DNA from 2 places in the Bacillus sp. CIS52 genome. Region 1 is predicted to be linked to the other one. Evidence: a T-box and tRNA genes for the amino acid it is inferred to sense, from the RefSeq annotation. Region 1 holds a T-box; the other holds one or more tRNA genes.
What was found. A T-box is a leader RNA that pairs with one kind of tRNA and senses whether it is charged. The one in region 1 lies ahead of ACH32G_RS11190 (valine--tRNA ligase), so its partner is inferred to be a tRNA-Val.

Region 1 (15,272 bases):
TTGAAGCACGGCCTCTTTCTGCTTTTTGTCAGCGGCGTCTGCGCCGTCTGCGGCTTTGGCTGCTTCAGCCACATCCGTTTTTGAAATGTCTTTGCCGGTAATCGCTTTGGCCGAGAGCTCAGATGCTTGTTTAAAAGAGCCTTCCAATCCTGAATCGACCGCAAAGCTGAGCTCTTTTCCGCCCCAAGCCTCAAAATCATGGTCTATCAGCGTCTGTCCCAATTGCTGTGATAAGCTTTTTTCCGCTGCAAGACCCGCTATCACATATGTGTACCCGTCTTCTTTTGCCAGAGAGACAGCCGAGTATCCTTTTTCAGTCAGCTGGTCAACAAGCGTTTGCGCTCCTTTTTCTGATGAAAATTTTCCGGCCTGCACCGCAAATGTTTTATAGTTTCCGTCTGACTGTTCCGCGTTTCCTGTGCCGCTTGTTTCTGATTTGTCTTTTGAAACGTCTCCCGCTTTCACCGTCTGTCCTTGTGAACCTTTGTCAGCGGAGGCGGGGGCGGAGGCTTCTTTACTTCCCGACATATTTAAGGCGACAAGGCCGAGGCCGGTGCCTAAAACAGCCGCAACGGCAATTGTCGTGACCGCTTTTTTAACTGGAGAAGACGGCTGCTTCTTTTTTGGAAAATGAGGACCCTTGTTTTTCTTCTGGTATGGCGGGACGACTTTCGGATCGTCTTCAAATACCTCATGATTCTTCTCATCATCCCAATTGAAGTCTTCTTCTTTCGGTTCTTCATGAGATGCTGCAATCTCCTGCTCCGCCTTCTTTGTTTCTTCCCAATTTGAAAATGTGACGGTTTTCTCCCCGCCTTCATTCACATCTTCTTGTCCATACATCGTTTCTTCTTTTCCGTTAATCGTTACTTTAAGGGCATTGTTTTTGGCTTTGCTGTTCTTTTTGCTTTTCCTTTTTTTCAACGTCTCTTCCCCCTTGCATTCGTCTTGGCCGTACCTTGAACTGATCATGGTTCACACTTTAGCATAGGCGTAAAAAAAAAGAACAAGACTTTTGTCGTCTTGTCCAAAAAACGTTCGCCAAATTTTTCAAGCCCCGCCTGAAGCGAGTGTGATGTAAAACGCGAACAGCTCTTCACCGTATAAGTAACTCACAGCGCTCCCGGCTGCGATGGCCGGCGCAAACGGGAAAGGCTGCTTTTTACCAAGCCTGCCTCCCGCTGCGGCGCACATACCGTATACGGCTCCGATTATAACGGAAAGAAAGAATGCAATAAGGACGAGCTTCACGCCGAGCGCAAGTCCGATCACTCCAAACAGCTTCACATCACCTGCGCCGATGCCTCCTTTACTGACAAACATGATAAAAACAAGCAGAGCAAATCCGCAAACAGCTCCGGCAACCCCCGCATACCATGAATCCAGCGGAGAAAAAATACGGCCGGCGATAAAAAGCGGAAGAAAAAACAGCAGAACCTTGTCAGGAATCAGCATATATTGCAGATCCGTCACAGTAACAATCATCAGCAGAGACAAAAATAACAGCGCGATTAGCAGCTCTTTTGAGAAACCGAAATGGATACCGGCAGCCGTGAATAAACATGCCGTCCAGCATTCCGCTGCCGGATACATCACTGACAGCTTCGTACGGCAGTGTCTGCACCTTCCTCTTTGCAGGATATAGGAAACAACGGGCACAAGCTCCCCCCAAGAGAGCGGCAAGCCGCAGAACGAACAGGATGAACGCGGCGAAATAACCGAGATTCGAAGCGGAATACGGCATGCGACTGTATAAAAAAAAGAACCGAAAATCAGACCGAGAACAAACAGAATGAAAAGCATTCAGACCACACCTTTTCTATCAATCTGGCTCAGATTGTAGCATAGAAAAATATCATGCCTGAAATGGCTGAAATTGTGTTTTCCTCATAAAAACACCCGGCAAAACCGTAAAATGGCTTGCCGGGTGTTCCAGGGGCTGTCAAATCAGCCGCTTTCTCATTTCTGAAATAAAGTATAGAGAACCGGTAATAATGATGACATCATCCGCTCCGTCTTTTTGTTCTATCCACTCTTTCACACTGTCCGGGTTCTCATCAAAGCTCTTATCCGCAAGACCGCTTGCATTGTAAAGGTCTTCGGCGCTTGCGGCACGCGGAAAGTCAAATGACGCAAAATGAATGGAATCTGCTTCGGTTTCAAGCTTTTTAATCATTTCCTGATACGGTTTGTCTTTTAATGCGCTGAATACGACATGGACGCTTTTATCGGCAAATCGCTGCCTGATCGTTTGTGTCAGCGTATCAACGCCTTCTTCATTATGGGCGCCGTCCGCAAACACTAAAGGGCGGCTTTGAAGCTGTTCAAACCGGCCCGGCCATGAAGCTTTTTTCAGACCGTTTCGCAATGCTTCTTCAGAAATGGCAGTGATTTTCAGGCGATTCAGCCATTCAGCGGCCAATATCGCCAAGGCCGCATTCTGCCTTTGATGAATGCCGATCAGCGACGTTTGAACGTCCTCATAACATTTCGTTTCCGTTTCCAGCGAAAAGCTTTCGCCGGACGGAAGCGCCGCACCATTAAACAGTCTGCATGTTTTATATAGCGACTGGCACGGAGCCTGCTTTTCTTCGGCCTCCGCTTCAATAACGCCGAGTGCTTCCGGCTGATTGACACCTGTAATGACCGGAGTGGCATTTTTAATAATACCGGCTTTCTGCCCGGCGATCTCCTCGATGGTATTGCCTAAAATCGCCATATGGTCATGTCCGATGCTTGTAATGACCGACAAAAGCGGTTTCACAATATTGGTTGAATCGAATGTGCCGCCGAGCCCCGCTTCAAAAATAACAAAATCGATATCATCCCGCTTCGCAAAATATAAAAATGCACACGCTGTAATGATTTCAAATTCTGTCACCGTTCCGGCATCGGTTTTATCAATCTCATCGACTATCGGTTTGATTTCATTAACGAGCGCTCTCCATTCCTCATCAGAAATCGGCGTGCCGTTGACGCTGATACGCTCATTGAACGTAATGATGTAGGGAGATGTGAATGTGCCGACCGTATAACCGGCTTCTTGAAGCACGGAACGGATAAAAGAGACGGTGGAGCCTTTGCCGTTTGTGCCCGCGACATGAATGGCGCGGATGTTCTTTTCCGGATGTTCCAATTTTTCCATCAGCCTTTCCATACGGAGAAGGCCCGGCTTAACGCCGAACTTAAGTCTGCCGTGAATCCAGCTGATCGCTTCTTTGTACGTATTAAACAATGAAATCCCCTCTTTTATACAACAAGGCGGTTTCTTAGGAAACCGCCCCGCTGTTTTATCAGCCTTTCAGCTCTGCGATCCGCTGCCGGACTGCTTCGCGTTTTGCCGTGTAGTCTTTCTCTTTTGCGCGTTCTTCTTCAATGACTTGCTCAGGAGCTTTTTTGATGAATCCTTCGTTGCCGAGTTTTTTCTGAACGCGTTCGACTTCTTTTGTCAGCTTGTCGAATTCTTTTTGCAGACGGGCGATTTCCTCATCGATGTTAATCAGCCCTTCAAGCGGCAGAATCACTTCCGCTCCGGTGACGACCGCTGTCATCGCTTTGTCTGCCGCGGTGATATCCGTCCCGATTTTCAGCGTGCTCGGATTTGTGAAACGCTCAACGTAAGAACGGTTCTTCTCAAGGCGTCCGGCAATATCTTCCGTAGATGTTTTAATGTAAAGTTCAACCTGTTTGCTCATCGGCGTGTTAACTTCACTTCGGATATTGCGGACAGAACGGATTAATTCAACAAGCAGTTTCATATCCGCCGCTGCCTCTTTGTCCGTATGTTCCGGAACCGGAACAGGCCAAGAGCTGATCGTGATTGACTCGCCTTCATGAGGAAGGTGCTGCCAGATTTCCTCTGTTAAGAACGGCATAAACGGGTGCAGAAGACGCATCGTCTGGTCAAGCACGTAAGCAAGAACAGAGCGGGTTGTTTTCTTCGCCGCTTCATCTTCCCCGTACAGCGGAAGCTTCGCCATTTCGATATACCAGTCGCACACATCGTCCCAGATAAAGTTGTACAGATGGCGTCCGACTTCACCGAATTCATAACGATCCGCAAGCTGGGTAACGTCTTCAATCGTTTCATTCAGTCTTGTAAGAATCCACTTATCAGCAACTGATTTTTCACCGGACAGATCAAGTTCGTCATACGTCATGCCGTCCATGTTCATTAAAGCAAAACGGGAAGCGTTCCAAATTTTATTTGCGAAATTCCATGTGGATTCCACTTTTTCATAGCTGAAACGGAGATCCTGTCCAGGTGAGCTTCCGGTTGCCAGGAAGTAGCGCAGTGAATCCGCTCCGTACTTGTCGATGACATCCATCGGATCAACGCCGTTCCCAAGGGATTTACTCATTTTTCTGCCCTGCTCGTCACGGATTAAGCCGTGGATCAGCACGTCTTTGAACGGGCGCTCGCCGGTAAACTCAAGACCTTGGAAAATCATCCGGGATACCCAGAAGAAGATGATGTCATACCCTGTCACAAGCACATCGGTTGAGTAATAACGCTTAAAGTCTTCAGCATTTCCATCAGGCCAGCCCATTGTAGAAAACGGCCACAGCGCTGAGCTGAACCATGTATCAAGCACGTCTGAATCCTGTTCCCAATTTTCGCTGTCCTCAGGCGCTTCAAGGCCGACATACACTTCTTTTGTTTCTTTATGATACCAAGCCGGGATGCGGTGGCCCCACCAAAGCTGACGGGAAATACACCAATCACGGATGTTTTCCATCCAGTGCAGGTACGTTTTCTCGAAACGGTCAGGAACGAAGTGAACTTTCTCTTCTTTCGACTGAAGGTCAATCGCCGCATCGGCCAGCGGCTGCATTTTGACAAACCATTGTGTGGACAGATACGGCTCAACAACGGCGCCGCTTCTCTCACTGTGTCCGACTGAATGCATATGGTCTTCGATTTTAAAGAGAACGCCTGTCTCCTGAAGGTCTTTGACGAGTTTTTTGCGGCATTCAAACCGGTCCATTCCGTTATATTGCAGCGCTTTTTCATTCATTGTTCCGTCTTCATTCATGACGAGAATCCGTTCTAAATTGTGGCGGTTTCCGAGTTCAAAGTCATTCGGGTCATGGGCAGGCGTGATTTTAACGGCTCCTGATCCGAATTCCATGTCTACGTAATCATCGCCGACGATCGGAATTTCGCGGTTTGTAATCGGCAGAATCACCGTTTTGCCGATTAAGTGCTTGTAGCGCTCATCTTCAGGATGAACCGCGACAGCCGTGTCGCCAAGCATCGTTTCCGGACGGGTGGTCGCGATTTCAATTGAGCCTGAACCGTCTGCTAACGGATAGCGCAAATGATAAAACGCGCCCTGTACGTCTTTGTAAATCACTTCAATATCGGACAAAGCCGTTTTTGTGGCAGGGTCCCAGTTGATGATATATTCGCCTCTGTAAATCAAACCTTTTTCGTACAATTTGACGAATACTTCACGCACGGCTTTGTTCAGCCCTTCATCAAGAGTGAAACGTTCGCGCGAATAATCGAGCCCGAGTCCCATTTTGGCCCATTGGCTGCGGATGAAATCAGCGTACTCTTCCTTCCACTTCCACGTTTCTTCAAGAAACTTTTCGCGGCCAAGGTCATAGCGGCTTGTACCCTGTTCGCGGAGTTTCGCTTCGACTTTTGCCTGAGTGGCAATCCCGGCGTGATCCATACCCGGAAGCCAGAGCACGTCATAGCCCTGCATGCGTTTCATACGCGTAACGATATCTTGCAGCGTCGTATCCCACGCATGACCGAGGTGCAGCCTGCCCGTCACGTTCGGCGGCGGAATGACGACAGAATACGGCTGTTTCGTTTGATCGCCGCCCGCTTCAAAATATTTTCCTTTCAGCCAAAAATCATAGCGGCCTTTTTCAATCGCAGACGGATCATATTTTGTCGGCATTGTTTGTTCGTTTGTATCCATGATAACCCTCCAGCATGTTTAGAAATGGCTGAGCAACTAAAAAAGAGCCTTCATCCTGATAAAGGACGAAAAGCTCTTTCGCGGTACCACCTTTTTTCATGAACAGATTTGTTCATGCACTTAAACGGATAACGGGTGCGGCCCGAATTTCTCTACTGTATGTTCAAGAAATTATGCTCCCGGGCGACCTTCCAATGAGACGGCATAAGAAGCCTTTCAGCACAGTAGCTTCTCTCTCTTCATGCGTCTTTCTTGTACTCTTCCCGTTCAAAGCAGGTGTATTTATATCAGCTCATGATCTTATTTATTATGTTCTTTATTATAGTAAAAGTGTTTTTGTTTCGTCAATCATCTTTTCCAAAAACCGCTGCCGTCATACATAAATGGGCATGCACCCCGCCCTTTCCCTCACATACGATACAAAGAAAGGCGAATGTAAGGAGGAATTGCCGTGAGAAAAAAATTCAATTCTTATTCGCTCCCCCCGTGGGCCAGACAGGTCCGCCTTGTATCCGCGCAAGTCATTATACCGATTACGATCTTTCAGGGGATCAGGACGATTTTCTTTCCGACGACTTTTGACGTCCTGCTGCTTGCCATCCTGCTTTTTTTAGCATGCGCCCTGCATTTGGAATGGATATAAAAAAACGAGTCCCGCTATGAAGAGGACTCGTTTTCCGCCTTTCTTTTTTTCTCCTGCTCAATCTGATACACCTTCATGAGAAAAGGTTCAACATTTTTCATCTGCCAAAACGCTCTTAATAACTGCGTGCACTCTTCTTTCTCAGAACCCCTTTGGCCGGTTTGATACCGTTTCAGCACTTTGTACATGCCGCTCGGATAAGCCATATAGCTGAGGAACAGGCTGATTTCCGCTTCACGGAGGGGGAATGATTTGTGATACGTATAAAACCATTCAAGACACTCCGGACACGCTTTCGGATAGCTTCTGAACATTCTGGAGTAAAAGCCGAGCAGATCATTTTGCGGAGGTCCGAGCCCGGCTTTCTCGAAATTTGTAAAAAAGCCCGTTCCCACATCATTATATAGAAAATGGCGGCTCGATAAGCTGCCGTGATTGATCACCGCTCTCGTTTTGTCATGATCCTTTGCCGCGTCAAACCATTCTTCCAGACGTTCAAGAGCAAAATTAACAGCTGAAACCGTTTCTGTAAGATACGTAACAGCCTGCAATTCAAAAGGAGAAAGGTACCACTCTTTTTCCGCCCGGTCGGCAAATTGTTCATAGACGAGCTTATCATTTTCCCAATCTCTTTTCGTCAGTTCATAAAAGCCGCTGATATCTTCAGTCCGGATTTGGATGTCCCGCACGGTCGCGGAATGGAGCTTCGCCACCTCTTTAAAAAGGTAAACATGTTTTTGATCCCGTTCTTCTTCCTGATCGTACTGAAGCCAGGGCATTAAATAATAAGACGCCTCCGTGCGGCTTCCCGCAAAAAAATCGCCTGCATGCGTGCGGTAAATCGGAACAAATGAACGGTAGCCTTTCTCCTCAATCTCAATCATATAGTCCGTAAATTCACTGCTGCGGGCCGGCTTGAGCTGTTTCAAAGCAAAAATGCCGTGGTTTGAGTAGACTTTCCATACATGCGGGCTGACAGGCTCAATATATTCGGCCGCCAGCCCGTATTCCTGAAGCACTGATTGGACTGCTTCCATTCCATTCACCACATTTTTACGGCCTCTTTGTGCTTACGCATGGCTGTTATTATATTCAGGTATATACAGAAGCTGACCTTCTTCCAGTTCGTCATCAAACGATAAAGCATTCGTTCTAATGAGCTGCTGGGATGTGATGTCATATCGTTCACACACCCGGTCGATTGTATCTTGCTGCTGGACGATGCAGATTTTCATTCTTGAAAACTTTTCTTCTTCTCTTGTAAATAATTTCGTCAAATAATGAGAGTTGTCATTTTCCTTCTGCTCCGTTTTCGATGCCGCTTCTTGATTCTCTCTTGCTTTAAGCGGCTCAGACGGCTCAGATGCCGCCGGTTCCTCAGGAGGCAGTTTGGAAAACTGAAAGGACAAATCAAGAGGCTCCCCGGTTTCCTCCTCCGGCTGCGCCATCTTCCTCACCTCAACTTCAAATCCTTCATCAGCTTGAGCTTCTTCCTCAAGAAACTTAGGTGCGCTGTAAAATTCCTCTTCCCGCGGTTCCAGAACGAACTCGCGATAAGCGGGCGCCTGCTCTTCTTCAAAAACCGCAGGCTCATCTTCGGCTTCTTCCGCCTCCTCTTGATCACTCTGACGGAGAAGCGGTTCGGCCTCAGGCTCCTCTTCTTTTTGAAGGACGGGCTGTTCCTCAATCTCTGCTTTATCGGCATGCGGGGTCAGAGTAAAAGCAGGGGAAAACGGTTCAACATCATCTGCTGTTTCTTCAAGCATTTCTGCTGAATCATCCCCAGATACAGGTTCATTCCTCTCAGCCGCCATGATTGCAGGCTCCTCAAGCTCCTCAGCCTCTTCCGGCTCTTCCGGCTCTTCTTCCTCCAGGATGGCAGCGGGAGGGGGAGGCTCAGTATATGAGACAGGTTCCGGCGCCTCTTCCAGCCTCAGAACAGGGGCAGGTTCTTCAGTTTCCTCAGCCTCCTCTTCTTCCTCTTCCTCCTGCCTGAGTATAGGCGGAGTCTCTTCCTCATTCTCCCCGGCTTCTTGTGCCGCTTCTTCTGATACAGCCAGGGGTTCTTCAGCTTCAGGCAGAGGTTCTTCATGCCTATGGCGTATCACTAATTCAGGTTCGTTTACTTCCTCAGAGCGATGGTCAGCCAGATTGATCATTTCTTCTCTGGCAAATTCAGGCGCCACATACAGAGGGATCTCCGGCTCTTTTGGCTCGGATTCCTCAAGCAGCCCTTCAATTGCCAAATCAGCCTGAATGGTTAAGATCCTTGAATCCGTTAACTGATAATCAAAGGCATCAATAAAAACGAAAACGTCATTGAGGTGGCTCACTTTATTTTTCGGAATCGTGATGTCCACCGGGAAGCAATGAAGGAGCTCAGCTGTGCCATCCTCCCTCGCCCTCACTTCCTCTACATGTCTCAGCTCTCTTCCAAGCTCTTCGAATTGACTGCTGTGATCTATGTTGTACTCGCCAGTAAGTTCTAATGATCCTTTAATTGAGACATAATCATTTACTTCCTGCACCCTGATATCAGGGTCTAATGAAATCGAAAGTAATTCAGAAACTTCCTGTCCTTTTTGGAAACAGATTGATTCTTCAACAGAAAATTGCAACCGGTGATTATGCGGCAAGTTCATATCCTCCTTTCATCTAATCCTTACAATTAGATGTCACTAAAGGTGTATGCCGCAATATGGATAAATATGATAAAGGAGACATTGAAAAAAGCCGATACAAGACTTGCTTGCATCGGCTTTTCGGTATCAGCGGCTGATCGTCTGGAACACTTTCTCAGCGGCTTGAATGGTTTTTTCGATATCCTCCATTGTATGCGCAGTGGAGAGAAACAATCCTTCAAATTGAGACGGCGGCAGAAATACACCTGCGTCAGCCATCCCTTTATAATATTTGGCGAACAGCTTTAAATCAGATGATTTGGCTGTTTCATAGTTAATGACAGGCTCGTTTGTGAAAAAGAATCCGATCATTGAACCCGCACGGTTAAACGTGTGCGGAATCCCATGTGCTTCAGCGGCTTTTGAAATGCCTTCTTCAAGCATATCGCCTTTTTTCACAAATTCTTGATAAGATTCAGGTGTGAGCTGCTGTAACGTCTCAAGTCCCGCTGTCATGGCAAGCGGATTTCCTGACAAGGTTCCCGCTTGGTAGATCGGACCGCTCGGAGCGATTCTTTCCATGATTTCGGCTTTGCCGCCATACGCACCGACAGGAAGACCGCCGCCGATGACTTTGCCGAGACACGTTAAATCAGGCGTCACGCCGAAATATCCTTGCGCACAGTTATAGTCCACGCGAAAACCGGTCATAACCTCATCAAAAATGAGCAGCGCGCCATATTGTTCCGTAATGTCACGAAGCCCTTGTAAAAACCCTTCCTGCGGCGGAACAACGCCCATATTGCCGGCTACCGGCTCAACAATGACTCCGGCGATATCTTCACCGTACTCCCGGAATGCGAGTGCAACGCTTTCCAAGTCGTTGTACGGAACGGTAATCGTATTCATCGCAATCCCTTCAGGTACGCCCGGGCTGTCCGGAAGACCGAGTGTCGCCACTCCGGATCCCGCTTTGATCAGCAGTGAATCACCGTGGCCGTGGTAACAGCCTTCGAATTTTAAAATTTTGTTGCGGCCGGTATATCCTCTTGCCAGACGAAGGGCGCTCATTGTCGCCTCTGTGCCGGAGCTGACCATCCGCACGATTTCAACAGACGGCACACGGTCAATGACCAATTTGGCCAGTTCGTTTTCCACTTCAGTGGATGCCCCGAAACTTGTCCCGTTTTCCGCTACTTTTTTCAGGCTTTCAACGACGCGGTCATTGGTGTGGCCCAAAATGAGCGGCCCCCAGCTCAGCACATAGTCAATATATTCATTGCCGTCAATATCAAAAATTTTCGATCCTTTGCCGCGCTGCATAAAAATCGGATCCATATCAACTGATTTAAACGCGCGCACCGGACTGTTCACTCCGCCCGGCATCAGTTTCTGCGCTTCTTTAAAAGCGGCTTTTGATTTTTCATAGCTTCTCATCTGCCTCAGCTCCCGTCAAATGAAATCGTTACTCAGCAAGCCATTTTGCTGCATCTTTTGCATGATACGTCATAATCAGATCAGCGCCTGCACGTTTCATGCTCGTTAAAATTTCAAGCACCATTTCTTTTTCTTTAATCCAGCCGTTCTGGGCTGCAGCTTTCACCATGGAATACTCCCCGCTCACATTATAAGCGACCAGCGGCAGGCGATGGCGGTTTTTCACATCACGCATAATATCTAAGTATGACATAGACGGTTTGACGATTAAAAAGTCAGCGCCTTCTGCGGCGTCTGATTCTGCCTCACGAAGCGCTTCCAGGCGGTTGGCCGGATCCATCTGATAAGTTTTTCGGTCGCCGAACTGCGGTGTGCTGTCAGCCGCGTCGCGGAACGGACCGTAAAATTCACTTGAATATTTCACTGCATAAGACATGATCGGAATATTTGTGAACCCTTCTTTGTCAAGCGCTTCTCTGATTACTGTGACGAAACCGTCCATCATATTTGAAGGAGCGATGATGTCAGCGCCTGCTTTGGCTTGGCTGACGGCTGTCTGAGCCAGCAGTTCAAGCGACTCGTCATTGAGGATTTCTCCGTCTTTGACGACACCGCAATGGCCGTGGTCCGTGTATTCGCAGAGGCATGTATCAGCGATGACGATCATTTCAGGATAATGCTTTTTAATTTCAGCAATCCCTTTTTGCACAATGCCGTGATCGTGAAAAGCCTGTGTTCCGCAGGCATCTTTTTCTTCAGGCACGCCGAAAACGATGACCGATTTAATGCCGAGTGATATCAGCTCAGCCATCTCATCCTTCAATAAATCAAGGGATACATGGTAAACCCCCGGCATGGAAGAAACTTCTTTTTTTCCTTCAAGCCCTTCAACGACAAATAGAGGGTAAATAAAATCTGAAGGGTGAAGACGTGTTTCTCTTACTAAATCTCTCATCGCAGCGTTCGCGCGCAAACGGCGGTGTCTGTTAAATGTTTGATTCATCATTATCTATCCTTTCCCGACATGCTGCACATGACGTCCAGCATGCCTTCAATCGTATAAGTGTCAGGCACATGGGATGAGATCCCGTATTCCAATAGCGCTTTCTCTGTCAAAGGGCCGATGCTGATATAGCTCGCGCCGCTGTTTTTCCACGCTTTTTCTCCGTTTCCGACCGCATGCATAAACGTATGCACCGCCGATGAACTGGTAAATGTAATAAAATCAAAATGAGAGCGGGATGCAGCCTGTCTCAGCTCGTCCATGCCTTGTTCATCCTGAATGGTATTGTACAATACCCATTCCCTTATTTGATAGCCAAGCGGCTCAAGCTCCGCTTTTATGACATCACGTGATAAATTGCCCTTTATCACTGAAATGGGTTCGGCAGCTGATGCGTGCCGTTTTAATGTATCAGCCAGACATTCGGCCACATACTCGTCAGGCATCGCATCCGTCCCGGCTCCCCGCTCTTTCAAGGCGCGCGCAGTCTTTTCACCGACAGCTGCGATTTTTTTCCGTCCGGAAAGCGCAAGACCGTGCCGATCAAGGTAGGAAAAAAAGAACCGGACGCCGTTTACGCTTGTAAACACAAGCCATCCCGGCTCAGAAAGGTCTTCCCGGAGACTGTCCGCGCATTCATCCGGGAGCGCTTCCTGAAAAGCGATCAGCGAAGCGGAAACAGCCGTTCCGCCGAGCGCCTCCACTTTTTTTCGAAACGGAGCGGCCTGTCTTTTGTTCCGGGTGACAAGCACGGTCTTTCCTTGTAAAGGAAGGTCATTTGCCATCCTGATCGAGCTCCTGTTTCACGCTGTCGATTAAGGCTTTGGCTCCTTTTTCAGACATCATCGCCGCACAGCGTTTCCCGATTTCTTCCGGATCATGTCCCGCCGCTGTTTCTTTATAAATCGTCTTTCCGTCCGGAGACGCAACCAGACCGACCAGCTCAACTTCATCCCTGTCATTGACGGACGCATACCCGGCAATCGGCACCTGGCAGCCGCCTTCCATCGCGTGTAAGAAAGCCCGTTCGGCTGCCACCGTGCGCTGCGTATACTCATCGGTGAATTGCGCAAACAGCTTCAAAAGCTCCTCATCCGACTCTCTGCATTCAATGGCAAGAGCGCCTTGGCCGACCGCAGGCAGACAGCGGTCCGGTTCGAGGAATTCAGATACGACGTCGTCTTTCCAGCCCATTCTTGAAAGACCCGCAGCAGCTAAAATAATCGCATCGTAATCCTCCGTCTCAAGCTTTTGAAGTCTCGTATCTATGTTTCCTCTGATCCACTTAATAGTAAGATCAGGACGCTCAGCAAGAATCTGGGCGCTTCTTCTTAAACTGCTGGTGCCGATAATGCCGCCTTCTTTTATGTCCTCCAGCTTTTGATGCCCCTTCGAAATCAGCGCATCACGCGGATCCTCGCGTTTCGGTATGCAGCCGATGACAAGACCCTCAGGCAAAACAGCGGGCATATCTTTCATGCTGTGGACCGCCATATCAATCTCCTGATGCAGCAGCGCCTGTTCAATCTCTTTGACAAACAAACCTTTGCCGCCCACTTTTGACAGTGTGACATCGAGGATGCGGTCGCCTTTTGTGACAATCTCCCGGATTTCAAAGTTATAGGAAGGATTCAATTCCTTCAGTTTGTTAATCACCCATTTTGTTTGGGTCATAGCCAGCTTGCTCCGTCTGGAACCTACCTTAATCGTTCTCATTTTCTTTCCTCCCGAATCTGTTTGGGCGCGTGACGTTAACTGAACCAATGGAATTGCGACAGGCTTCCGAGCAGGAAGTAATTAATCATCAGCACAAGAAAACATGCTGAATTCCATAACGCCGCCACTTTTCCCTGCAGTTCCTTAATCATTCTGATATATAAATAGTAGCTGTATAAAAGCAGCACAATAAACGAGCCGAGCACTTTTGAATCAAACCAGTACAGCGTTTCCAGAGACACATACGCCCAGATCACGCCTAATATCAGGCTTAACAGCAGCATCGGGACCCCGATGACATTTAAAACGTAAGCCATATAATCAAGTTTTGACAAATCTTCAATTCTCAACAGCCATTTTCCCCATTTTTTCTTCTTTAATAAAGAATATTGAAACTGATAAAGAAGCGAAAAGACAAAAGAAAGGGAAAATGCGCCGTATGAGAGAATCGCCATTGTAATATGAATGACCAAAAGCTCTGAGACCAGCTGGCCGGAAAAGGCGGCCGAATGCTGATCCGTCGGTGAAAATGTATGGATCGCAATCATCGAGAAACCGATGACATTCGTGAAAAACACGATAAAATCAACCCGCAGGATCTGCGTGACAACAAGTGAGAGCGTGACAAGCACCCACGCATAAAAGTAAAGGGCCTCTGTAATATTTAAGACCGGAAATCTGCCCGTCTGCCACATAAAATAAGAAAGATAGACGGTTTGCAGAGTCCAGACAATAGAAAGCAACCAGAAGGCCATTTTCCCAGCCTTCCGGTTGTGTTGAAGAAAATCTATAAAGTAAAAAAGGACGCTTATTGCGTAAATCACAATTGTCGCTTCATTAAGCCTTGCCATTGCTGTATCAATCATACAGCGCTCACTCACTTACAAGCGGACGCAAGCCCGTTTTTGTTTCTGCCTTTTGAAGCGAATGAACCGTCTGGCGGTTATCCAGGCTTTTGTCCAGCTGACGTCCTGCTTCATCCTCAATATCGAAAATCTGCATAAACAGCTTCAGCTTTTCCTCAGAATCCGCTTCAGCCGCAAGCTCTTTCGCTTTCAGAATCGGATCGCGCAGCATTTGGTTAATGATGCTCTTCGTATGTTTGCTGAGAAGCTTTTTCTCTCTTACCGTCAGATGAGGCAGCTTGCGCTCAATGCTCTGCATCGTATCGGACTGGATAGACAGCGCCTTTTCACGAAGCGCCGAAATGACCGGCACAACGCCGAGCGTATTAAGCCACTGCTTAAACTCAACAATTGCCGCTTCAATGAACAGCTCGACTTTTTCAGCGGTTTCACGGCGTTCTTGTAAGTTGGCTTCAACGATTCCTTCAAGGTCGTCAATATCGTACAGAAAAACACCTTCAAGATCGTTCAGCGCAGGGTCAAGGTCTCTCGGAACAGCGATATCCACCATAAATAACGGGCGGCCCTTCCGCTGTCTGCCCGCTCTCTCCATCATATCTTTAGACACGACAAAATCACTTGCGCCTGTCGAGCTGATTAAAATATCAGCTTCAGCAAGTGCATGTTCAAGCTGGTTTAAGCTGCGCGCTTCTCCGGAAAAACGGTCAGCAAGTTCTTTTGCCTTTAAAAACGTTCTGTTGATGACCGTTACTTTCCCTATGCCCTGGCCGTGCAGGTTTTCTGCGGCAAGCTCGCCCATTTTTCCCGCACCGAGAATCAAAATGTGCTTATTTGACAGAGAGCCGAAGATTTTTTTCGCGAGTTCAACGGCCGCGTAACTGACGGATACGGCATTGGCGCCGATATCGGTTTCAGCATGCGTGCGTTTACCGACGGTCACTGCCTGTTTAAACAGCTCATTGAAAATGGTGCCGATTGTCTTTTCTGTCTGCGCTGTTTTAAAGCTCGAACGGACCTGGCCGAGGATTTGCGTTTCTCCGATGACCATGG
Region 2 (15,272 bases), on a different contig from region 1:
GTTCAGGCTTTTGTCGTGAAGTGGCCGGTATCAGTGATCCGCCTGCGGGCAAAAGATCCGGATTTGCTGACTGAGGCGGCTGCATATGTTTTTGAAAAGTGGCGGGAATATACAGACGAAACTGTCGGCGTCATCGCAAAGACGAATGAATTCCATAATACCGTCACTCCAATTGCCAGACGCAGGGGAACGGATTTTGAAATCGATCTCGCCCTCAGAAACAACCGCATCTCCGAAGATTATCCGGATGGCATTTTTCACCCGCATCAAGACGTTCATCACATCAAAAAAGAAAATATCGGTCTGATTGAAGTGATGGGGCTCGCCGTTTTACCTCCCCGCCTGAAAGATGAGCTGGCAGAAGTGAAAAAGTATTTACTGAATGAACCTCATGACATCAAAGACATTCATCTTCCGTGGGCTGAAAACATCAAAGCGGATAAAGACGTGACACCAGAAAATGCAGCCGCTGTTTTACAAAGAGAAACCGCGAATGTATTTTTACGCGCGCTGACCGATGCAGGCGTTTTTAAAATGACAGCCGAAGGCATTCAGGCGTTTCAGCGTTTCACGACGTTATTGGAGAATGGCAGCTGAAACATTCAGAGTGAACTCAATCAACAATCTTTTTTATCAGGAGGTATTGTGATGTTCAAAAAACGTGTATTTGTAAACGTCATCTGTCTTTCCCTCATTTTCACCGCTTTTACATTCATTGAGAAGTCTCCTAAAGCAAAAGCGGATGCCCCGTTTGCCTATGGCGCTGATATAGGTTGGCTGAAACAAATGGAGGATGAAGGTGTGCGCTGGCTGGATGACGGCGGGAAACAGAAAGATGCCTTGCAGATCCTTAAAGATCACGGAATAAATGCCGTGAGACTGAGAGTGTTTGTGAATCCGCCAAGCAGCTATTATTGGCTGAAAGACGGCACAACATGGACCATGCTCGGCTATAGTGACAAAGCGGGCGTACTTGCAGCGGCCAAAAGGGCAAAAGCGTTAGGAATGAAGGTCATGGTTGACTTCCATTACAGTGATGTGTTCGCCGATCCCGGCCATCAGATCAAGCCGAACCAATGGACCGGCTATTCAAACAGCCAGCTGCAGGGAGCGGTGTATAACCATACGTACGACGTCATGAAAGAACTTAAAAATAACGGCATCTCCCCTGATTGGGTGCAAGTAGGAAATGAAATGAATTCAGGAATTTTACTGCCCGACGGCAGCACGAACGATTTCAGCAAATTGACCGCCTTATTGAACAAAGGCTATGATGCCGTGAAATCCGTCAGCCCGGCCACCAAGGTAATCAGCCATTTGGCACACGGCACGGACAACAGCCTATTCAGATGGTGGTTTGATCAATTCTTTAAAAATGGCGGCAAAACCGACATCATCGGCGTTTCGTTCTACCCCTATTGGGAGGGTAAGCCGTACTGGGAGCTCACCGGCCAATTATCCTCTAATTTAAATGACATCGCCTCCCGCTACAACAAGGAAGTCATGGTGGTTGAACTGGGCGGAGATGAAAATAATCCTAAAGATTCCTACTGGACCATAAAAGACACCATAAAACTGGTGAAAGCGGTTCCGAACAGTAAAGGAACCGGCGTATTTTACTGGGAGCCCGAGGCTCACTCCAGCGTTCTGTCAGACGCATATCCATTAGGCGCAACCGCAAAAGTGTCTAAAAACGTCTTGAAATACACCACCGCAATCGACGCTTTTTATGACGCCGCAACAGGAAAATGATTGATGCGATTCTCAAGCAGGCTATTGCGCAGCCTGCTTTTTTATAAGGCTGTAGAGTTGGCCTGTTATGAAAAAGAGCAAGTAACGAATACGGAAAGAAAAATACCCGAAAAACCACGTTTCGGTTAACTCTCAGTTCCTAAAACAGCTTTACGATTGTTGAAAAAGAAACAAAAATTTTATACTATTGTGTAAGCACCACCGAGCAGGAGGACGGGCCATGGACAAAAAAGAACAGCTCCTCACGAATTTCAGGGACTTTTTTAACAAGATGGTGTGGCTGAATAGGCTGAAGATGGAAGAAAGCCTTAAGGGGCATAAACCTTCTGAAGTGCATTGCATCGAAAAAATCGAAAAAATTGAAGACGCCAATGTGACTAAACTTGCGGAGTCCCTTTATATGACAAGAGGCGCCATAAGTAAATTAACGAAGAAGCTTATCAATAAAGGCCTTATCGAAAGCTATCAGAAGCCGCTTAACAAGAAAGAAATCTATTTCAGGCTTACCGAGCAAGGAAAAGTCATTTATAGAATTCACGAGGAATTGCACAAAGAGTTTCAAGAACGGGACGAAATCGTGTTTGAACAAGTAACTGATGAACAATTTGACACGATGCTGAACTTCGTGGAAACATACAGCAGGCATCTGGATTCAGAAATAAAGAAACTTGGTGCAGACATAAAATCGGAATAAATATGAATAAAACAACAGGCAGCCCTGCTCCATGAAAACGGGCTGCCTTTTTATACCCCTCTTATTGTTGACAAAGAAACAAAAACACTCTATTATTTTGTTGACAAGGAAACAAAGACAGCAATTTTGAGAGGAGAATAATATGTCAACACATAAAAGAAATGAACTTCGGCTGCCAAAAGAAATTCTCACTGCCGCCTGGGCTATTGCACTGGGAGCAATCGCTCCAATGCTTGATTCTACGATGGTAAACATCGCCATCGGCAAACTGACTGAAGACTTCCACACGACATTGGATGCCATTCAGTGGTCCGTTACAGGCTATATGTTAGCACTTGCGATTGCAGTACCCGTATCCGGCTGGCTTATGAACAAATATAACGGCAAGAAAATCTTCATCGGCTCAGTCATCGCCTTTGGTGTCATTTCTGTTTTTGCGGGAATGAGCCGTGACGTTTCCAGCTTCATCTTCTTCCGTTTGCTTCAAGGATTCAGCGCCGGCATTATCACTCCGCTTATGTCAACACTCTTGGTTAAAACGGCAGGTCAGGAAAACCTGGGAAAAGTGATGGCAATCGTCAGCACCCCTATGATCTTCGGCCCGATCTTAGGACCTGTCATCGGAGGCTTCATCGTCCAAGGTGCTTCATGGCATTGGATTTTTTACATCAACGTGTTCATCGTTTTGATTGCTGCACCGCTTATGATGAAAACCATTCCGGACTTTGAACCATTCAACAAAGATCGGAAACTCGATATTTTCGGGATTATCAATTTGTCATTAATGAGCGCGGCATTGATGTACGGTATTACGAAAGCGGCGGATCATGCATCATTTAACAATAGTGACACGATCTTTTGGATGGTCATCGGTCTTGTTTCAGCAGCGATTTACCTCGTATATAATCGAATCAAAAAAAATCAAACCGTGCTGCCGATGAATTTGTTTGCTCACAAGAGCTTCTTAGCATCAGCGATCGGGTTGTTCTTAGCGAATGTTGCCATCATGGGGCCGATGTTAATACTTCCGCTGTTTTTTCAAAACTTCCGGCATTTCACGGCAGTCGAAGCAGCACTCGCTTTAATCCCTCAAGGAGTTGGAATGCTCGTGACTCGTCCGCTGACCGGAAAAATGATTGATAAGATTGGTGCGAAATACGTGGTTATGGTCAGTCTTGTTCTGTCGCTGATCGGATCTGTCCCGCTTATTTTTATCACCGATAACACAAGTATGATTTGGATTTCCGTCATATTGTTTATCCGCGGCACCAGTTTTGGAGGAATTATGCTCCCATTGATGAGTGACGCTTATACAGGTCTTGACAGTAAACAGCTTCCGGAAGCAGGTGTCGGTATTCATATGATTGAAAACCTCGGTTCCAGCTTTGGGTCAGCTGTGATCGCAACCGTTACCGCAACTGTCATACAAGGATTGCAGCCGACGATTTCGAACAGTTTAAAAGGCTACCATGCCGGATTCTTAATATCCGTCATCATCCTTGCGGCCATCTTCATTCCAAGTCTGTTCCTTACCCATAAAAAGACTGCGATATAAAGAACTTTTCAAAGTAAAAAACCCTTGCGCAGCAAGGGTTTTAGTGAATGAAACTGATGATTGTTGCTGGAAGAGTCGGCCAAACAGACAAAGCCTTTTACTCACTCACATTGCTTTTCATTAACCATTCTACTTCCGTTAATTTTTGTTTTTGAACGTCTTTTGTGTGCTTTTTCGTGAAATGGATTTTAACAGCTTCTTCGTTTTCCCAAATCTCCCAAAGCATGATTTTGCGTTCTGATGGTTCAAGCGGATGAGCATGGAACTGAATACAGCCTTCTTCTTTGTTCGTTTCTTCCTCAAGTTTTTTGAATTCCTTCATGATTTCATTAAGGTCTCTGTCGCTGATGATTTTTAAGCATGCTGTTATGTAATGCATCACAATTCCCCTTCTTCCCATCATTTTATGGCTTTACATTATCACATTTATCGAAAAAAATACCGCAATGAACGGCAATGTTTATTTAAGGCCATCAAGGGCGGCTTTTGCAGCCTCCGAGATAAGAGCATTATGATAATCGGCATCTTCTGTAAACCGGTTTGACAGGATTGCCAAAACAATTGGAGCTCTGTCAGGCGGCCAAACGATCGCAATGTCGTTTCGTGTGCCGTAACTTCCGGCTCCGGATTTATCGCCGACTTCCCACCCTGCGGGAGCGCCTGCCCGAATCAGTTCGTCGCCGGTAGCGTTGCCCCGCATCCAATCTGTTAAAATCGTGCGCTTGTCAGCCGTGAGAGTGTTACCCAAAGCGAAAGTCTTAAGGTCAGTTGCCAGTGCTTTTGCGGTGCTTGTGTCACGACGATCCCCGGGAATCGCCGAGTTTAAATCCGTCTCGAATCGATCAGCTTTCGTTACATGATCCCCGATCTGTTTCAATGACTTTTCGAAACCTTTAGGGCCGCCAAGCTGCTGGAGCAATAGGTTCCCGGCGGTATTATCGCTGTAACGGACAGCGGCTTCGGAGATTTCTTTCAGGCTCATGCCTGTATCCAGATGTTTTTCTGTGATTGGAGAATATGTAACAAGATCATCTTTGGTGTAGCGGATGATGTCATTAAGTTTTTCATTTGAGCTTTTCTTCAGAACAGCAGCTGCGGCCAGAACTTTATAGGTTGATGCGTAAGCAAACCGTTCATTCGGCCGGTAGGCGATTGTCTTATTTGACCCCGTATCAATCGCATAAACCCCGAGCTTGGCATCAAATTTTTTCTCAAGCTGAACAAATTTTTTGTTCGTTGTACAGCTTGTCATTTTTGTGTCTTCTATGGATTTCGCTTCAGCATGCGCTGAGCCGAATAAAGGGCTGAAACCGGTAAAGCTTAAACATAAAAGCCCAATGCATATTCCAACTTGTATTCTCGCTTTATTTTTCACATCCAGACCTCCTCATTATAATGATTTTTCATACTCCTTCTAATAAACATCACAAACAGGAAAACAGTCAATATTTTTCCTGTGAAATGTTTTCCGTGACAGTTAGGAAAGCAGCTAAAAAACGCCTGCTGACGGTAAACAGCCAGAGTCAATCAATCGAGCAGAAATGTTTACTGCCTCCTGTGAAGGCGGTCAAGGCCCGCACGTCAACGTTAGATTAATAGATAATACTCTAACAGGAAAGATCCTTGGCTCAAAAGAGCATTAACCATTTAACAAATAATTTGAGGGGTTTTTATGTAAATCTGTTTTTGTTAAGAGGTTTTGTCACTCTGATTACTGCTTTTATTGGTTGAATACTCACTCACTTCAAAAGTAAGGATATTCTTAAAAATAACATGATCTTTTCTGTTCTCGAACGGACCAATATTATTGTCGTGTTTGTCTATCTCGTATCTAGAAGGGCCTGTTCCCGACTCTTTTTTATCGTACCAGTTAACAAAATTATTTAACTCTTCCATCGAAAGATCAAATTCTTTTTCAAGTCCGTTTGTCATTGTTATAGTAAGGACAGCTCGATCAGCGTTCCCTTCCTCAGGAATATTGCCACCAGAACTCGGATCTCCCAAGTTATCATCTGGGTTTTTCTCTGTATACACCTGAACTGTTTTCATCATACCTGAAGTATCTACGGCAATAGAGCCACCTTTAGTAGTTCCCCCGATAATAAAAATATTATTATTTATTGTTGCCGCACCTGCAGCTATTCGAGAACTGGTTAGATTTTGAAAATCATTAACTGTATTTGCAACAGGGTCATAAATTACTGAACTATTTGATGCTTTTTTACTTGAATCTGATCCTCCCATTAAATAAATTTTATTATTATAAACCGTAGAAGCTATATAGCTTAATTTATCCCGCAAAGAGTATTTAAAGGTCCAATTATCAGTTTTGGGATCATACTCAAAAATGCTATTACTAAAACCACTTTTATTTTCGCCACCAATAGCATAAATTTTCTCTTTTACTGTTGCTGTGCTTAAAGCTCTTAATGGAATCGGCAGAGAACTTTTTTCAGACCAGGTTTTAGTCTCAGTATTGTACATATAAGTATTGGAAGTTGGACCTTCACTAGGATTAAATCCACCTATTAAATAAATATCCTTCCCTATAACTGTTGCAGATGATCCCGTTAGAGATTTAGGTAATTCTATACCTTTTGTCCATGAATCTGTGTTAATGTCATATATTTCAACAGTTTTTAAATAGGTCTTCGAACCAGAATTATCCTCGCCATAACCTCCGATTACATAGATTTTATGATCAACAACTGCAATAGCTGCACCTTCTCTCCCTTCATTCATAGAAACTTTTTCAATCCATTTATTTTGTTTAGGGTCATATACATAAATCTGGTTTTGAACTTTGCCGTTATTATTACCACCAATTACATAGATTTTACCGTCAATAACTGCAGTGCTAAAAAGAGATAGTCCCTTTGGTAAATCCTCTTTACCTTCCCAAGTTTTCACTCCAGTTTGATCTGCATTTTGAGCTTCTACTGAAGCAGTAGTAGTGAGTAACGCACTAAAAAAAATAAGAAACAAAACTATAATTATGTTTTTCTTCAAAAAAATCACTCTCCGAAAAGTTAATCTAGTAAAGAACAATACTATTATCGGTGAATTTTTAAATTTCTTTATAAATAATGATCTTTACTTTGTAAAGCATTAGTTCAGCGACCAACTTGTTTATAGACCTGAAACCTTCTATACGCAATTTTTCGTTTTTTTCGGAACATTATCACCAGCAATCGAAATTCTATACCTTTTATTCGAATTGGATAGATAGCCGCCAGCGCACCCGCTTGAAGTTTGGACAACAGCTGACCAACAATCTTCCACTTTTAAAAAGGGCATCAGCGATTCTTTCCTTATCCCAATCACTTACCTCTCCATCAACCTCTTGAACGATTACGTATTCTTCCTGGAGCGCATCAATTAAGCGCGGATCAGCAAGAATCGTCCTTTGATATGCGTCTCTTCTGTCAGCACCTCGGCGGGCGCCCGGCTGTCTTCCGTTTTGCAGCCATTCGAGAGTGAATTCAATGTCACTGATCATGCTACTGATAATCTTTTTGTCGTTGATCTGTTCAGCCGTCAGATTGACTTCAGCCGTATCTTTGTAGAGCCGATACATTTTTCTTGTTTCTCTTAAAGCTCGTTTGTATTCAATGATTAACTTGCATTCTGATTCCTCCCCTTATTTGCGCTTAAATGCGCCGCCCTTGCCTCGTTTAAGTGTTTGCATGTTCGTGTTCATCATTTGTTGCCAGAAACGATCTGAGCGCTCCTGCGTGTTTTATTGAGCTTTTTCTTTTCCAGCTTCATGTCATTCCTCCGTTCAAATAAAAAACGGACACCAATCAGAGCACAGTGATTCTGTGCAATGATCAGTGTCCGCAGGCTTTCCGTCTTGGACTATATTAAGCTTTGTCTTTTATAAACATTTTCTTATCACATAGTTCATCTAATTTTATTATCTTTGTTTCCGTGCATAATTTGGGCTTTGGTTCATTTCCTAACAAAATAAGTTCCTTGCTGATTGCATGTAAAACATACCAATAGTCCTCACTCTCTTCATTTGTTGAAGGATTTTGTTGACGTTCTTGTTCGGATCTATCTATAACAATATATTTATCTTTTGACCATTCGACTAATCTGGATACCGGCCTCATTAAAAACGGAACTGGTAAAGAAAAAACAAAAGGAAGAGCCAGGATGCAAATTAGTTTAGTTAATTGGTTCTCATCTTTGGTACTTCCGATTATAAAACCATCAAGCGCAACGTAGAACAAGATTAAACATATTACAAAAATAATAACAATGCTACACCTTGCCAAATATGGTTTGAAAAAATTCGAAAATCCCCAGTCCTTGTCCTCAAATTCTTTGATAAACAATATAATTATGAATAATATTTCTCCAATCGTAGCAGTTATTGTACCAACCGTCGTAGATGTATTGAAATTAACTGTCCATTCTGGTAAATTGCTCAAGCTTAGTATAGAAAGAAAAACCGCTGTCCAAAATACTGTCTGCCAAAAGTGACGCCAAATCATTATTGTAAACAATTTCTCTTTAGAAAAAAGCTTCTTTTCAAATATATTGGCAGTTAAAGTAGTTATTGGCCTAAATGTTACAACTAACCCGTAAGCTAAGATACCTGCAGCAGCTATATAACCTGGTATCCCAATACTCTTAAGCAAACCAACAACATCCATAACATTTCCTCCTCTTCTAAATAGTCTCTTTTTAAGATCGGCAAATTATGGATTTTCTTTAGTTTTTTAAAAAATACTATTAAATCGGGTTCATTTGTCATTCCTCTTCTCTATTACTTATCAATATCTTGAAAAAACGTCGTAGCCGTGAACGAAATGATTGCCCCAATCAAAGCAAGGTCCACTTTCTCTTTCCTGCCTTTATTCGTAATGAAAATAAAACCAGAATCCTAACCCCATCAGCAGAAAAACTATTCTTAGCGCCATCGAATCCCCCTTATTTGATATGACAATTGACTGATTCAAATGTTCCCATGTAGTTCCCCTTGCCGGATTCCAGATTGATGGAATATATTCCCTTTACGCTCTTATTCTGGATTGTTTTCACGTTGAATAATTTCAGAGGCGTTGCCGTTTTAAAATCTTGTATAAGTGGGGGCATACGTGAACACCCGACTGCTCTACACGGATTGATTTTGCCAGCCAGACCAAGCCGCGGAAGCAGACGGAGCAACGGCCGCCGCTCCCGTTAGTAATACCGCTGATAGAATTTCCTTGTTATTGCTTCTCCTGCTTTTTGTATTCTGCGATTTCCTTAGGGGTGGCCATTCGGATTTCGTCTGTGTCTGTCCTGTTTGCCGCTTGAACGCCTTCCATGTTTTTCACCTCGCCGACTACTCCCAAATGCTTTAAATACACATGATCGCCAATCTTGAAACGATTCTGTTTGGCCCGCTCCTCGATCACGCCCCTGTACTCAGCCGCGGCTTTCTTTTTTAAATCAGCCAGACACTTTTCACAAAGTGTTATTGTTACAGAATTGCCGTTAAAATCAGCAAACGAAACCGCTCTGACAGATTTCTTTTCCGGGTGCATCGAGCATGTTTTCTTCATAGGCGATGGCCGTGTGAATTTAATCATTCCGCTTCCTCCTCAAAACATGTCTTTTCGTCCCTCTGACATAACAGCGGATGAATGGGAAGGTCCAACCGCATACGAACCGTCACGACACATGGAGATTGCCTTTCCTTCGCCGTCTGACGGATATTCATACATCCTTCATAGCTGTAAGCCTATATTCCTTTATATTCCCAATGCTTGCCGCACTTCCCTGTTAGGATGAAGTTTCTAAAGCTGTTGACCAGTTGCCGCATGTTGGCTCCATGCGAAAAGCCATGTGGACCGCCGTATCCCAATTCATACGGGTAATTTTCAGCCCTCTAATATGTGTGTATGCTTTTTAAAGGAGGTGCATCACATGATGTTCTAACAACCAATTCAACTTAAATAAAGTGATTTAGTCGACAAAAAGATTGTCAGGAGCAAAAAGAACGGTGAATCTAAAAGCAATTGATCTTTTTGAATATGGATTGTTAGTCAACGCATTTTCCAAATTAATAAGAAGCCCCCCTCAGTTAATGGTGGGGGGCTTGATAACGTGGCCGATATTTCTTTATTGAACTCAAATGTCTGCATTCCAATACCGTCCAGATATACTTTCTATAGATTGGAATATTTTAAGCATGGATTTCGGAGAAACGAGAATCTAGCAAGGAGGTTTATCCACGATCACTTATAGTTATCAGTATATCCATAAAAAAGGTCAAGGAAATACCTTAACTATATATTAACCTTACCAATTTACATTCAAGCTCATCATGTTCGAATCCGTAAAAACCATTGATCCACACGTCACCGCAGCTGGCTCCTTGTGTACTCATTAAAAGTAGTGATTTCTCCATCCACCCATTCTTCCGCGCTCAGATTCAAATGATTACCTATACCCTAGCTTAGTCGGCCAATAATGAAGATTTGTGTCATCAGCTATAGTGTTTCTATTTGACTATATTATAAAGGCAATACCTAAAAAGATATTGCCTGTTTCATTTATTATTATGAGTTTTCCGCCATAATAACACCGTTAATATTATTTTTTATTCCACTGTTAATGGAAATCCATCGTTTACCATCTAAGGAGAATAAAACAGTTCCAGAATCCCCCACTGCAACAAAACGGTTATTTACGTTATCCCATTCAACATCATTTAGTTTGTTGGTTGTAGGAGAAGTTGCTTTAGTCCAATTGTCTGCATCCTCAGAATAATAAATTGCTCCAAGATCTCCTACAGTAATGTATACACCATCTTTATATGTAACAGAATTCAGAGGAGTATTATACCCCAGTACCGTCGTTTTAAAATTTTCGCCTTTATCAGAGGAAACAGCAACTAAACCATAATCGCTAAATGTCCCTCCTGCTTGTTGGCCAACAGCCACAACCTTATCTCCATTGTAAATGGCATCAAAATATTCACCATCAAAACTTCCTTTTCTAGTAAAATTAATACCATCAGAAGACTCACTTATATAGTTTGTAGCATATGAGTTACCAAACATAAGAATCTTATCATCAATTGCAACTCCAGTGAACACGACACCTAAGTAGCCACCTGTGGTGTAACTTGAGTTTTTGGATTTATAGCCATTGACTTTCTGTGACCAGTTCGCATCACCGCCAATTGATGTGAAAATTGTTGAAGTGGTCCCATATGTGCGTGATTCTCCTCCACCGGCGGCAAATTTATTATCACTTGTTTTGATCAAATCAAAAATTGGCCCGCCTCTAAAACTCCCAAGTTGATCCCATACTTTTAAACTATTATTCCATTTTAGTATTTTTGCATAATAACCATCGTCTGCAGTAGCATATAGGTTTTTGCCATCAAATGATTTCACATCTTTAATTGGTGTTGTTGATGATTTATAAACCCATTTGTTATCAGTATAATTAAAAACTGAACTAGAATTAACAAAATTATAATGACTTATATCTCCCGACTCAGATAATAATGAAGCATTTTCACTAGGAAGAATGCCTACCTCTGCAGCAGAAGCTACATTGTCTATAAAAGAAGTTTGTGGACCTGACTCAGTTAGAAAACCTACACAACCCAAAATAGAAACTGAGGAAACTACTTTCAATAACATACTACTTTTTCTATTCATATGTACCTCCATAATCTAATAATTATAAATCATTTCAATATTTTCATTTCGCAATATTAACATATCATTTAAAAAAAGTAAATTCATCCTAAATAATAGAATCACACCTATGGATAAAGGACTTTTTCACTATCAGGTATGACTGTGAATTTTATCAAATAAAATAGCAATCAGCCAAAGTGAATTTCATATCCTACCAATAATTTAAACAATAAAATGTATCTAACGACTAAATAAGTAAAATAATGTATTAGTTCTACTTCATCAAGTGTCACTTCTGCATGAGTTCCTTTATTTACTGCTTCATGACGCGATCTGACCTTTAAATCTCAAATGTAACCCAACAATAGATGAAAACTCTTTGCTAGTAGACTTGCTCAATATGTGGGTAAAGAGAATCAGCAATCTCTTTATAATTCTTCTGCAGGTATGTACTGCATTTGCCCAATCTTCATTATTGGTTGATTTAAGATTTTCGTGTACTAAAATAATTTTTTAAATTGCCTTTGGACAGATTTCTTTAAGAGCAGTGTCAACAGTTTTACGTTTTCGTTTAAAAATATACTCTGTTATCTCACCAAGTTTTAATTCATGTTTTAAATAAATACATACTCGTATAATCTAGATTTGACCTTCTCAATCTTCTGTGTATCTTCTCGTATTGCTAGAGCCATGTTTTTCCGTCCAAGGGCAAATAACCCCTTGGCGGTATATGAAGTGATTGAGAGGAAATAGAGATACCTCTATCATAAGCCATATTCATTCTAGCTTTTGAGGTTCAACAGTCGCTTCCATTACAGCAGTTTGTTTCTATAAATGCTCTTCAACTTTATTGTATCTTTGACTTTACTGTCTGGGTTATCTTTAATAGCATCTACTAGACTTACGTAAGCTTACCTACTTTTGTTAAGTATCATCTTCTGAATGTTATACAGCATTCGCAGTGTTTTAAAGCGCGTATTTATCGTGATGAGCGTCTGAAATAATCCGTCTAAGTCATTGAGATCACGAAGTTTACGCCTGCGTGTTCGTTTAATTGGTTTCCCTTTTCGAATATCATCCATAAAAAAAAGAACGCCTCCTATTCCAGTTTAATAGAATAAGAAACGTTCAAACACGGTAACGGCCCGCCGCTACCCTGCGCCTTAATACGACTAAGTCAACGCAATAAAAAACGGCTAGAAACGTTGATATAACGCCTCTAACCGCAGTGTATGATTCCGACTGGGCTCGAACCAGCGACCTCTACCCTGTCAAGGTAGCGCTCTCCCAGCTGAGCTACGGAATCATGATATGTATGTGTTGCTGGGTATGTTGTTGTCTCTCTGACATTTATAATTATATATCCTGCTTAGCCGTTCGTCAACACTTTTTTATCAAAAATAAAAAAAGGGGCGGCGCTCAATTGGCGCCGCCCTTTTCATTTATAATCTGACTTTGGCGGGAGTTATTTTTTTCAATGCCTGTTCGAAGTCGCGTTCTAAATCTTCGGCGTTTTCGACCCCGACGCTCAGGCGCAGAAGGCCGTCTGTGATGCCGCGTTTTTCCCTCTCCGCTTTCGGCATGGCGGCATGCGACATGGTTGCAGGGTATGAGAGAATGGATTCAACGGCGCCTAGGCTGACCGCAAATACCGGAAGAGATACATTTTCGACCAGCTTTTTGACGGCTTCTTTGCTTTCCAGTTCAAAGGACAGGACGGCGCCCGCTCCGCTTGCTTGCCGTTTATGGATATCGGCTCCCGGGTGTCCGGCAAGGCCGGGATAGTAAACGTTTTTGACGGCGGGGTGCCCGTCAAAAAAGGCAGCCAGCCGTTCAGCCGTCCGGCTCGCTTTTTCCAGTCTGACCTGCAATGTTTTTAAGCCTCTCAATACGAGCCAGCAGTCCTGAACGCCGAGCACCGCTCCAAATGAGTTTTGCAGCTTATACAGCTGATTGCCGAGCTCTTCATCCTTGACGGCGGCAAGGCCTGACAGCACATCGCTGTGGCCGCTTAAAAATTTCGTCGCGCTGTGAAGCACGATATCTACGCCGAAATCAAGCGGCCGCTGCAGTGCAGGCGTCATGAAAGTGTTGTCAAGGTATGTCAGACAGCCGTGTTCTTTTGCCAGCTCGACGACGGCTTTAACGTCCGTGATGCCGAGCGTCGGGTTTGACGGTGTTTCCATATAGATGGCTTTCGTATTCGGCTGGATGGCGCGGGCAACCGCTTCTGTGTCCGTCATATCGACAAAAGTGTGTTCGATTCCGAAACGGGACAGCACTTCTGTCACCATGCGGAATGTTCCGCCGTATACATCCTCCGTGACGAGAACATGGTCGCCTTGGGATAAGAGCAGAAACGCCGTCGAAATCGCCGCCATTCCGGAGCTGAAAGCAAAGCCTCTCGTTCCGCCTTCAAGACCTGCGATCGTTTCTTCAAGCGCTGTTCTTGTCGGTGTGCCGGAGCGGCTGTAATCATATGTCCCGAATTCTTCAAAGGAAGACTGATGAAATGTGGAAGCATGCTGAATCGGCACGCTGACGGCTCCTGTAGCTCCGTCAGTTTTAAATGGATTGTGCACGAGCTGGGTTTCCAGCGTCCAATTTTGATTACTCATATGACACGGCCCCCTCTTTTACTTGCTGTAATGCCTGCTTTACATCCCGCTTCAAGTCTTCTGCATGTTCAATTCCCACTGAAAATCTCAGCAGGCGGTTGCAGACGCCGTTTGCGATACGGATATCTTCCGGAATGTCCATGTGCGTCTGTGTCGCGGGGTATGTAATAAAGCTTTCCACCCCGCCGAGACTTTCTGCAAAACAGATCGTTTTCAGCGCCTTTAAAAACGGATTGACCCATTCCTCTTTTTGCAGCCGGAAAGAAAGCATTCCGCCTTTTCCGGGATATAACACGTCGGCGATTTCTTCTTCCTGTTCTAAAAATTCTGCAAGTTCACGGGCGTTTTCTTCATGACGCTGCATTCTGAGCCCGAGTGTTTTCATCCCTCTCATTAAAAGCCACGAATCAAATGGCGGGAGAACGGCTCCGATCGCATTTTGGTGATTAAACATGATGTCGCCGAGCTCTTCATCCTTTACGACAGCAAGACCGGCAAGGAGATCATTGTGCCCGCCTAAATATTTTGTGGCGCTGTGAATGACGATATCGGCTCCCAGTTCAAGCGGGCGCTGGATGACCGGGGTATAAAACGTATTATCGACAATCAAGAGCAGGCCGGCTTCTTTCGTAATCCGGGCGATTTTTTCAATGTCCGCCTCCTGCATTAACGGGTTTGTCGGCGTTTCAACAAATACCGCTTTCGTGTTTTCCGTTAATTTGGAGCGTAAACAGTCTTCATCGCTGAAATCATCGTAAATAAAGCTTAAGCCGTATTTTCTCCATTCATTTTCAAACAAACGGTATGTGCCTCCGTATAAATCGGAGGATACAATCAATTCATCCCCGCTTTTAAATAAAGCCATAATCGTTTGAATGGCTGCCATTCCCGAGCTGAAAGCAAAGCCTCTCGCACCGTTTTCCAACACGGCGATAGCGTCTTCAACGAGCTGGCGTGTCGGGTTTTTCGTGCGCACGTAATCAAAACCTGTAGATTCTCCTATT

Region 2: it encodes a tRNA-Val, which carries the amino acid that the T-box ahead of ACH32G_RS11190 (valine--tRNA ligase) is inferred to sense. The anticodon was not compared.

The regions. Positions count from the first base shown of each region.
Region 1 is NZ_JBIUFR010000002.1:254,192-269,463, reverse strand. It holds gene ACH32G_RS11205 (SPOR domain-containing protein) at 1-924, opposite strand, end outside; gene ACH32G_RS11200 (prepilin peptidase) at 1,051-1,803, opposite strand; gene ACH32G_RS11195 (bifunctional folylpolyglutamate synthase/dihydrofolate synthase) at 1,943-3,235, opposite strand; gene ACH32G_RS11190 (valine--tRNA ligase) at 3,294-5,936, opposite strand; T-box leader at 5,995-6,216, opposite strand; gene ACH32G_RS11185 (hypothetical protein) at 6,388-6,579, shown strand; gene ysxE (spore coat protein YsxE) at 6,594-7,616, opposite strand; gene ACH32G_RS11175 (LysM peptidoglycan-binding domain-containing protein) at 7,650-9,215, opposite strand; gene hemL (glutamate-1-semialdehyde 2,1-aminomutase) at 9,348-10,637, opposite strand; gene hemB (porphobilinogen synthase) at 10,666-11,640, opposite strand; gene ACH32G_RS11160 (uroporphyrinogen-III synthase) at 11,643-12,425, opposite strand; gene hemC (hydroxymethylbilane synthase) at 12,415-13,356, opposite strand; gene ACH32G_RS11150 (cytochrome c biogenesis protein) at 13,392-14,222, opposite strand; gene hemA (glutamyl-tRNA reductase) at 14,230-15,272, opposite strand, start outside.
Region 2 is NZ_JBIUFR010000001.1:747,324-762,595, forward strand. It holds gene galT (UDP-glucose--hexose-1-phosphate uridylyltransferase) at 1-597, shown strand, start outside; gene ACH32G_RS03285 (glycoside hydrolase family 53 protein) at 649-1,752, shown strand; gene ACH32G_RS03290 (MarR family transcriptional regulator) at 1,973-2,446, shown strand; gene ACH32G_RS03295 (MDR family MFS transporter) at 2,589-4,001, shown strand; gene ACH32G_RS03300 (putative quinol monooxygenase) at 4,099-4,380, opposite strand; gene bla (class A beta-lactamase) at 4,462-5,382, opposite strand; gene ACH32G_RS03310 (Kelch repeat-containing protein) at 5,691-7,010, opposite strand; gene ACH32G_RS03315 (hypothetical protein) at 7,210-7,578, opposite strand; partial or broken gene ACH32G_RS03320 (hypothetical protein) at 7,642-7,769, opposite strand; gene ACH32G_RS03325 (hypothetical protein) at 7,865-8,662, opposite strand; partial or broken gene ACH32G_RS03330 (hypothetical protein) at 8,940-9,213, opposite strand; gene ACH32G_RS03335 (hypothetical protein) at 9,221-9,583, opposite strand; gene ACH32G_RS03340 (WD40/YVTN/BNR-like repeat-containing protein) at 10,556-11,668, opposite strand; tRNA gene ACH32G_RS03345 (tRNA-Val) at 12,884-12,956, opposite strand; gene metC (cystathionine beta-lyase) at 13,093-14,268, opposite strand; gene ACH32G_RS03355 (methionine biosynthesis PLP-dependent protein) at 14,261-15,272, opposite strand, start outside.